One region of the Nonomuraea sp. NPDC005730 genome, then DNA from elsewhere that is predicted to be linked to it. Evidence: riboswitches for the same ligand, from Rfam matches in the RefSeq annotation. Region 1 holds a riboswitch; each other region holds the start of a gene.
The links. Region 1 has a riboswitch for thiamine pyrophosphate ahead of ABZ444_RS32980 (cytosine permease). Riboswitches for the same ligand answer to the same signal wherever they lie in the genome.
Positions count from the first base shown of each region.

Region 1 (3,263 bases):
TGTGGGGATATTCGAGTCTTGGGAAGATCCTTGCCGAGAACCCGCCCGCCGAGCCGCGGTACCGGGCCTGGGTGGACACCTACGCCGACCCGGCGTTCGCGGCGCTGACCGTACGGATCGGGCAGATGATCGACGAGGCCGACCCCGACCCCGTACGGGCGGAGGCGCTGTTCGCCGAGGGCATGGCACACGAGCTCGCCTTCTGGGACGTGCCGTAGTCGCGTGCCGGCCCGGTGCGCGCCATACCCTGGTGGCATGCCGGAACTTCCCGAGGTGGAGTCGCTCACCAACTTCCTGCGCGAGCGGGCGGTCGGCCGTTCGATCGCCGGCGTCGACGTCGTCGGCTTCCAGGCGCTCAAGACGTTCGACCCGCCGGTCACCGCGCTCGGCGGGCTCACCGTCACGGGCGTGTCGAGGCACGGCAAGTTCCTCGACCTCGACTGCGACGGCCTGCACCTGATCATCCATCTGGCCCGCGCCGGCTGGCTGCGCTGGCGCGACGACCTGACCGGCGCGCGGCCGGTACGGCCGGGCAAGGGGCCGCTGGCCGTACGTGTACGGCTGGCGCCGGACGACGACGGCCTGGCCCCCGGGTTCGAGCTGACCGAGGCCGGCACGCAGAAACGGCTTGCCGTCTACGTCACCGACAAGCCGGAGGACGTGCCCGGCGTCGCCGCCCTGGGCCCCGACCCGCTCGACGACGCCTTCACCGTCGAGGCGCTCAAGCGCATCGTGGGCGGCAACCGCACCCAGATCAAGGGGCTGCTGCGCGACCAGAAGGTGATCGCGGGCATCGGCAACGCCTACTCCGACGAGGTGCTGCACGCGGCGAAGATGTCGCCGTTCAAGATCGCGGCGTCGCTGACCGACGCGCAGATCGCCGACCTGCACGAGGCCATCGTGACGACGTTGCGCGACGCCGTCGAACGGGCGCACGGGCTGGCCGCCAAAGACCTCAAGGCGGAGAAGAAGTCCGGGCTGCGCGTGCACAACCGGGCGGGCCAGCCGTGCGACGTGTGCGGCGACACGATCCGCGAGGTGTCCTTCGCCGACTCCGCGCTCCAGTACTGCCCGACCTGCCAGACGGGCGGCAGACCGCTGGCCGACCGGCGGATGTCGCGCCTGCTCAAGTAGGGTCCCGGGCGCGGGATGATGGAGGCATGACCGTTCCTGAGATCGAGGCCACCGCCGTTCCCGACGACGCCTACCTGCTCGACGTCCGTGAGCAGGACGAATGGCTCGCCGGCCACGCCCCCGAGGCCGTGCACATCCCCATGTCGCAGATCCAGGGCCGGGTCGAGGAGGTGCCCGCCGACCGCACCGTCTACGTGGTGTGCCGGGTCGGCGGCCGGTCGATGCAGGTCGCGGCGTGGCTCAACCAGCTGGGGCGCGACGCCGTCAACGTGGGCGGCGGCATGCAGTCGTGGGAGTTCGCGCGCCGTCCGATGGTCAGCGAGACCGGGCAGGAGCCTTTCGTGGCCTGAATGCCCCACTGTGGCGGTTCTGCCGCCATTAAGGCATGATGAGGGCGCCAACTGCATAGTCGCGGGAGCTCGGGGTGCCGGGCTGAGAGGGCAGCAACACAGCCGCTGCCGACCGCCTGAACCTGTCCGGATAATGCCGGCGTAGGGAGTGTGCGATGACGCATGTCGTCGACGAAGTTCCGCTGACCCTTGACGGCGCGCCCCCCAAGACCCTCGGCGTCCTCGACCAGGGCGCGCTCTGGGCCAACCTCGGTGTCAGCCTCCTCGGCTTCTCCGGCGCGCTCGTCCTGATCGACCCCCTGGGCGGCGCGCCGCTCAGCCTCGTGGCCGCGCTCACGGCCGCCGTGGTCGGCAGCCTCATCGGCACGGCCATGGTCGGTCTGTCGGCCATCCCCGGCACGCAGACCGGGCGGCCGGCGATGGTGCTGCTGCGCGGGCTGTTCGGGGCGAAGATGTCGTACGTCCCGTCCGTGCTGAACATCGTGCAGATGCTCGGCTGGGGGGCCTTCGAGCTCTGGGTGATCGCCAAGGCCGCGAACGCGATCTTCGGGAGCGTCCCGTACCAGGTGTGGGTGGTGGTGGCGGGGGTGCTGACCACCGCGCTCGCCGTCTGGCCGCTCGGGTCGATCAGGCTGCTGCGCCGGTACGTCACCGCCGGCGTGATCGTGTCGCTGATCTGGTTCACCGTGTCGTTCCTGGGCGAGGCGCCGACGTACACAGGTGGGTCGTGGACGGCCTTCGCCCCGGCCGTCGACTACGTCATCGCCCTGTCGGTGTCGTGGGTGCCGATGGCCGCCGACTTCGCCAGGCACTCGCGCTCCAGCCGGGCCGCCTTCACCGGGGTCGTCGGCGGCTACACCGTCGCCCAGGTGGCCTGCCTGGCCCTCGGCGTGTACGCGGTGGCCATCGCGGGCGCCCAGGCGGTCCAGGCCGACGGCATGGTCGTGTTCCAGCCGTTCGTCGCGGCGCCGCTGGGCGCGCTGTTCTTCGGCATCCTGGTACTGCGCGAGACCGACCAGTCCTTCGCCAACGTCTACTCCACCACCGTCTCGCTGCAGAACCTCATGCCGAACGTCGACCGCCGGGTCGTCTCGACCGCGATCGGCGTGCTCACCACCGCGATCGCCCTGGTCGTGGACGTCACCTCCTACGGCGCGTTCCTCGGGGTGATCGGCGCGGTGTTCGTGCCGATGTTCGCGGTGCTGGCCGTCGACTACTTCGTGCTCGGCGGCGCCGCCCGCTGGAACACCGCCGAGGACGCGCCCTCGCGCTGGCTGATGCTGCTGCCGTGGGCGCTGGGCTTCGCCGCCTACTGGTTCACCACCTCGACGCCCACGGTCGCCGGCTGGGACGACTTCTGGGCCGCCGCCCGCGACGTCGTCGGCTTCACGCGGGAGCCGTGGATGAACGGCGCGCTCGGCGGCGCGCTGGTCGCGGCCCTGGTGACGCTGCTCATCGGCGTGCTCACCAGGGGCCGGCGCCGCTCAGCGGCCCGCTGAGGCCCGGCGTTCGACGTTGAGCAGGTGCTGCTTGGCGGCCACGCCTCCGGCGTAGTCGCCGAGCTCGCCGTCCTCACGGACCACCCGATGGCAGGGCACGATCACGCACACGGGGTTGGCGCCGACCGCGTTGCCGACCGCGCGAAGGGCGCGCGGCCGTCCGATGCTCGCGCCGATCTCCTCGTACGTCGTGGTCGTCCCGTAGGGCACGGCCATGGTCTTCTGCAGCACGGTACGGGCGAACGGCGTGGCCAGCGCGAGGTCGACCGGCGTGGCGAAG
Region 1 covers NZ_JBEXYK010000038.1:42,869-46,131, forward strand. The annotation lists gene ABZ444_RS32965 (TenA family protein) at 1-218, shown strand, start outside; gene ABZ444_RS32970 (DNA-formamidopyrimidine glycosylase family protein) at 256-1,134, shown strand; gene ABZ444_RS32975 (rhodanese-like domain-containing protein) at 1,161-1,484, shown strand; TPP riboswitch at 1,536-1,649, shown strand; gene ABZ444_RS32980 (cytosine permease) at 1,640-2,983, shown strand; gene ABZ444_RS32985 (methylated-DNA--[protein]-cysteine S-methyltransferase) at 2,969-3,263, opposite strand, start outside.

Region 2 (3,263 bases), on a different contig from region 1:
GTCGCCCCCGGCCCGGTCTGGACGCCGCTGATCCCGGCCACGATGCCGGAGGAGAAGGTGGCGAAGTTCGGCGCGCAGGTGCCCATGAAGCGGGCCGCCGACCCCGACGAGATCGCCCCTTCGTACGTGTTCTTCGCCGCCGACCGGCTGTCCTCGTACTACACGGGCGAGGTGCTGGCCCCGATCGGCGGCGAGACGCTCCCGGGCTGACCGCGCAGGTCAGAGGTAGATCGAGCCGCCCTTCCCGAGGAACTCGGCCGCCTTGTCGGCCATGCCCGCCCGCACCTCGTGGCTGAGCTTCATCGAGCAGAACTTCGGGCCGCACATCGAGCAGAAGTGCGCGGTCTTGGCGGGCGCGGCCGGCAGGGTCTCGTCGTGGAAGGCGCGGGCGGTGTCCGGGTCGAGCGACAGGTCGAACTGGTCCTCCCAGCGGAACTCGAACCGGGCGTCCGACAGGGCGTCGTCCCACGCCTGGGCCTGCGGGTGCCCCTTGGCCAGGTCCGCCGCGTGCGCCGCGATCTTGTACGTGATCACGCCGGTCTTGACGTCGTCGCGGTTGGGCAGGCCGAGGTGCTCCTTGGGGGTGACGTAGCAGAGCATGGCGGTGCCGTACCAGGCGATCATGGCGGCGCCGATGCCCGAGGTGATGTGGTCGTAGCCGGGGGCGATGTCGGTGACGAGCGGGCCGAGGGTGTAGAAGGGCACGTCGTCGCAGAGCTCGCGCTGCAGGTCGACGTTCTCCTTGATCTTGTGCATGGGCACGTGGCCGGGCCCCTCGATCATCACCTGCACGTCGTGCGCGTGCGCGACCTTGGTCAGCTCGCCCAGCGTGCGCAGCTCGGCGAACTGGGCCTCGTCGTTGGCGTCCGCGATCGACCCGGGGCGCAGCCCGTCGCCCAGCGAGAACGTCACGTCGTAGCGGGCCAGCAGGGCGCACATCTCGTCGAAGTGCTCGTACAGGAAGCTCTCGCGATGGTGGGCCAGGCACCAGGCGGCCATGATCGAGCCCCCGCGCGAGACGATCCCGGTCTTGCGGCGGGCGGTCAGCGGCACGTGCGCCAGCCGCACGCCCGCGTGCACCGTCACGTAGTCGACGCCCTGCTCGCACTGCTCGATCAGGGTGTCGCGGTAGACCTCCCACGACAGCGACTCGGGACGCCCGCCCACCTTCTCCAGCGCCTGGTAGATGGGCACGGTCCCGACCGGGACGGGCGAGCTGCGGATGATCTGCTCGCGGGTCTCGTGGATGTTCGGCCCGGTGGACAGGTCCATGACGGTGTCGGCGCCCCACCGGGTGGCCCAGGTCATCTTCTCGACCTCCTCCTCGATCGAGGAGGTGACGGCGGAGTTGCCGATGTTGGCGTTGATCTTGACCAGGAAGTTCCGGCCGATCGCCATCGGCTCGGACTCGGGATGGTTGACGTTGGCGGGGATGACCGCCCGGCCGGCCGCGACCTCCTGCCGGACGAACTCGGGGGTCATACCCTCCCGGACGGCCACGAACTCCATCTCCTTGGTCACCACACCGCGCCGCGCCGCGCCGAGCTGGGTGACCGGCGACCCCCACGCCGAGCGGTCGGTACGCGAGGGCCCCGAGGTGTCGTAGAGCCGCACCGAGGTGCCGTTCGACAGCCTGACCTCGCGCATCGGCACCTGGAGGTCACCGATGTGGATCTTGGAAAAGCGCGCGTCGTTCATCGCGCAAACTCCCTTCGCCGGCATTATCCGGAGCAGGTTCTGGCGGTCGGCGGCTGACAGCCGTCCTCTCAGCCCGGTCCGCACCGGGCTCCCGCGTTGGTCACCGCGATCATAACCCCGCGCGTGGCAGGATCAAGGGGATGTCTGATCCCATTGCGCACACGACCGCCACCTACGACCGCATCGCGCGCCAGTTCGACGAGCAGTTCTCCGATCCGCCTCCCCCGTTCGCGGCCTTCCGCGACCGGTTCGCCTCGGCCCTGCCCGCCGGAGCCACGGTCGCCGACCTGGGATGCGGCCCGGGGCGCGAGTCGGCCTGGTTCGCCGGGCGCGGCCTGACCACCGTGGGCGTGGACCTGTCGATCGAGATGGCCAGGCTCGCCGCCGGGCGCGGCGTGCCTGCCGTTCTGGGCGATCTGCGGCGGCCGCCGCTGTCGCCGGCCTCCCTGGACGGCATCTGGTCGGCCGCGGCTCTCGTGCACGTGCCGTCCGAGCAGACCGAGCCGACGCTGCGCGCCTGGCACGAGTCGAACGTCACCCACCGCACGTGGTTCAGCGTGCTGGCGACAGCGCGCAGCTCTCCCCTGCCCTAGTCTCCAGGTCGCGCGCGAATCCGGGGCCGCGCAGCCGGGCGGTCCCGCCGCGCGCCGACGCCAGCCTGACCTCGACCGGCACGCCGTCCGCCCAGGTCACCCCGACGGTGAAGCCGCCGCGGGCGCGCAGCCCGTCGAACGAGCCCGCGCGCCAGGCGGCCGGCAGCGCGGGCAGCAGCTCGATGACGCCGGCGTGGCTCTGGAGCAGCATCTCGGCCACCCCGGCGGTCGCGCCGAGGTTCCCGTCGATCTGGAACGGCGGATGCGTGTCCCACAGGTTGGGCAGCGTGCTGGACCGCAGTTGCCCGCTCAGCATGCTCAGGGCGCGGTCGCCGTCCTTGAGCCGGGCCCAGAAGCTGACCTTCCAGGCCATGCTCCAGCCCGTGCCGCCGTCGCCGCGGGCTTCGAGGGTGGTGCGCGCCGCGGCCAGGTGCTCGGGAGCGGTGAGCTGCGTCCCGGGGTGCAGGGCGTAGAGCTGGGAGACGTGCCGGTGCCGGTCGGACGGGTCGTCGAGATCGGCCTTCCACTCCTGGAGCTGCCCCCAGGACCCGACCCGCAGCCCGGGATCGAGCCGGTCGGCCGCCGCGCGCAGCCGTCCGGCGAACTCGGCGTCCACGCCGAGCGTCCGCGCGGCCTCGGCCGTGCAGGCGAACAGGTCCCGGACGATCTGCTGCGGCATGGCCGCGCCCGCGGTGAAGTCGCCGTGCTCGGGCGAGTACGCGGGCGAGACGACGAGGCTGCCGTCACGCGCGTCGGGACACAGGTTGGCCAGCCAGAACTCGGCGGCCTCGCGCATCGCCGGGTAGGCGTGCCCGCGCAGGTAGCGCTCGTCGCCGTCGAACAGGTAGCGCTCGTAGAGCTGGCGCACCAGCCAGCCGGCGGCGTCCGGCATCCAGAACGACGTGGGCCAGTCGTGCACCCCCGTGAACCCGAACGGGTTGGTGTTGGAGTGCACCACCCAGCCCGCGGAGC
Region 2 covers NZ_JBEXYK010000001.1:325,557-328,819, reverse strand. The annotation lists gene ABZ444_RS01510 (SDR family oxidoreductase) at 1-210, shown strand, start outside; gene thiC (phosphomethylpyrimidine synthase ThiC) at 220-1,698, opposite strand; TPP riboswitch at 1,691-1,803, opposite strand; gene ABZ444_RS01500 (class I SAM-dependent methyltransferase) at 1,839-2,291, shown strand; gene ABZ444_RS01495 (glycoside hydrolase family 95 protein) at 2,251-3,263, opposite strand, start outside.
Region 2: it holds a riboswitch for thiamine pyrophosphate, as region 1 does, so the genes downstream of both, thiC (phosphomethylpyrimidine synthase ThiC) here and ABZ444_RS32980 (cytosine permease) in region 1, are expected to answer to the same signal.

Region 3 (3,263 bases), on a different contig from region 1:
CCGCCCTCGATGATCCTACGGCCCTGCACGTAGTCCCGAGGCCGGTCGACGGCCAGCACGGCGGCCAGGGTGTCGCCGGACGTCAGCCAGACGGCCGACCACTTGCCCTCGGGCTCGCCCCGGTAGAGCAGGCGGTCGCCGGAGGGGTGGTGGCCGATGTACTGGACCATGTGGCCGAACTGCTCGGACCAGAAGTAGGGCGCCGGGTCGTAGACGGCCTCCTCGCCCAGCAGGGTCGCGGCGGCCACCTCGGGCGAGCCGAGCGCGGTGTCCCAGTGCTCGACGCGCAGCCGGACGCCGTAGCGGCGCGACCACCAGGCCGCGCAGTCGCCGGCGGCGACCACGTTCGGCATGGACGTGCGCAGGTGCTCGTCGGTGACGACGCCGTTGTGCAGGTCGATGTCGGAGCCGGCCAGCCATTCGATGGCCGGGCGCACGCCGATGCCGGTGACGACCACGTGCGCCTGGACGAACTCGCCGCCCACCAGCCGCACGCCGCCCTCGTCCACCTCGTCGACCATGGTGTTCAGGCGCAGGTCGATGCCGTCGTACCAGTGTCGGGTGCGGGCGCCGATCTCCGGGCCCACGGCGTTGGCCAGCGGGGTGGGGCCGGCCTCGATCACGGTCACCGAGCAGCCGGCCTTGCGGGCGGCGGTGGCGACCTCGGCGCCGATCCAACCGGCGCCGATGATCGCCACGTGGGCCCCGGCCACGAGCCCGGCGCGCAGCTCGTGGGCGTCGTCGAGGGTGCGCAGGACGTACTGGGGGCCGTCGCCGGGCACGGTGATCGGCTCGGCGCCGGTGGCGATCACGAGGCCGTCGTAGCCGAGCTGGCCCTCGGTCGTCTCCACGACGCCCTCGCGCAGGGCCTTGGCGGTGACCCCGGGCCAGAAGTCGACCTCCAGCGCGTCGAGGTCGGCCTCCAGGAAGCTGGAGTCGGCCGCGCCGGACAGCACGGCCTTGGACAACGGCGGACGGTCGTAGGGCCGATGGCGCTCCTGGCCGATCAGCGTGATCCGTCCGGTGAAGCCGCGCCCGCGCAGCGCCTCCGCGCTGCGCAGCCCGGCCAGGCCCGCTCCCACCACTACGACATGGTTCACGTTCATGACCATAACGGGGGCGGTGCCGGTGCGTCGCGCCGAGGCCGTAGGCTGGAGGCGCAAGACGCGCGGGAGTCCGGCCGTCACCGGGCTGAGAGGAAGGCTTGAGCGGGCCTTCGACCGCAAGACACCTGATCCGGATCATGCCGGCGAAGGGAGCGCGGATGAATGTGATCGTGGGCGGCGGGGTCGTCGGGTTGTCGATCGCCTGGCGGCTGGCCCGCGAGGGGCTGCCCGTCACGGTGGTCGACCCGGCCCCGGGCCGCGGGGCCTCCTACGCGGCGGCCGGGATGCTGGCGCCAGTCAGCGAGGTCGCCTACACCGAGGAGCCGCTGCTGCGGCTGGGGGCCGCCTCGCTGCGCCGGTGGCCGTCCTTCGCCGCCGAACTGGCCGCCGACGCGGGCCTCGGCCCGGCCCTCGGGCCAGGTGTCGGCGCGGACCTCGGGCCAGGTGTCGGCGCGGGGCTGAGCGGCGGGGTCGGGACGAGGCCTCGGGATGCCTTCGGGGGCGCGTTCGGGGTGATCGGGCCGGAGGGGGCCGCTGGTCGTGCGCTCGACCTGCGCGCCGACGGCACGCTCGACGTCGCCTTCGGGGCCGACGACCTCGCGGCGCTCGACGACCTGGCGGCGTTCATGGACAAGCTGGGGCTGCGGGTCGAACGGCTGACCGGGCGCGAGTGCCGCCGTCTGGAGCCCATGCTGGCGCCTTCGGTGCGCGGGGGGCTGCTGGCCCCCGGTGACGCCTGGGTCGATCCGCGCCGGGTCACGGCGGCGCTGCTGGCCGCGCTCGACCGGCTGGGCGTGCCCGTGGTGCGGGCGCGGGTGACCGGACTGCTGCGCGACGGCGACACCGCTCCAGGCGTCGTGACAGGCGCTGGGACCAGCTCCGGCGCCGGCGCTTGGACCGGCGGTGCGGCAGGCCCTGCGACGGGTGCTGTGACGGGTGTGCGGCTGGAGCCCGTACCCGGTCAGCCTGAGGCGGTGCGGGAGATCGCGGCCGAGCGGGTGGTGCTGGCCGCCGGGGCGTGGAGCGGGGAGCTGGCCGACGTGCCCGTCCGGCCGGTCAAGGGACAGATCATGCGGTTGCGCTCGCCGCAGCCGCTGCTCGGGCGGTGCGTACGCGGGATGGTGCACGGCGCGCCCGTCTACCTCGTCCCCAGGGGCGACGGTGAGCTGGTGCTGGGGGCGACCCAGGAGGAGCTCGGGTTCGACACCCGGGTGACCGCGGGCGGGCTCTACGAGCTGCTGCGCGACGCCAGGGAGCTGGTGCCGGGCGTCACCGAGCTGGAGGTCGCCGACGTGGTCGCCGGGCTGCGTCCGGGCACCCCCGACAACCTGCCGATCATCGGGGCGGGCGAGGTCCCCGGGCTGGTGCTGGCGACCGGCCACCACCGGGGCGGGGTACTGCTGGCGCCCCTGACGGCTGCCCTGGTCACGGCGGCGGTGATGACCCCGGCCGCGACACCCCCGGCCGCGACGATGTCGCCCCCGACGGCGCTCCCGACGGCGGCCTCGACAACGGCCTCGACGACGGCCCGGACAGCGACACAGACGGCGACACAGGCCGCGGCTCCGGCGGCGGCCCCGGCGGCGGGGCTTTCGACGGGCGCGGGGATTCTGACGGGTGAGGAGGGCGAGCTGGCCGCGCTGTGCTCGCCCGCGAGATTTCGGGATATTTCATGATTGTGACGATCAACGGCGCCCCGCACGAGGTGGCCGACGGCACCACCGTGGCCCAGGCCGTACGGACGCTGACCACGGCCACCACCGGGGTGGCCGTGGCCGTGAACGACGAGGTGGTCACGCGGAGCACGTGGGAGACGACGGCGCTCGGCGACCGCGACCGCGTCGAGGTGCTGACGGCGGTGCAGGGTGGATGAGCTGATCATCGCCGGGGAGAAGTTCGACTCCCGGCTCATCATGGGCACCGGCGGCGCGCCCTCCCTGGAGGTGCTCGACCAGGCCCTGGTGGCCTCGGGCACCGAGCTGACCACGGTGGCCATGCGGCGGCTCGACCCCGGCGCCCGCGGCTCGGTCCTCGACGTGCTGCGCCGCCGCGACATCAAGGTGCTGCCGAACACCGCGGGCTGCTTCACCGCGGGCGAGGCCGTGCTGACGGCCCGGCTGGCCCGCGAGGCCCTGGGGACGAACTGGGTCAAGCTGG
Region 3 covers NZ_JBEXYK010000003.1:191,296-194,558, reverse strand. The annotation lists gene ABZ444_RS05925 (FAD-dependent oxidoreductase) at 1-1,106, opposite strand, end outside; TPP riboswitch at 1,159-1,275, shown strand; gene ABZ444_RS05920 (FAD-dependent oxidoreductase) at 1,265-2,782, shown strand; gene thiS (sulfur carrier protein ThiS) at 2,779-2,979, shown strand; gene ABZ444_RS05910 (thiazole synthase) at 2,972-3,263, shown strand, end outside.
Region 3: it holds a riboswitch for thiamine pyrophosphate, as region 1 does, so the genes downstream of both, ABZ444_RS05920 (FAD-dependent oxidoreductase) here and ABZ444_RS32980 (cytosine permease) in region 1, are expected to answer to the same signal.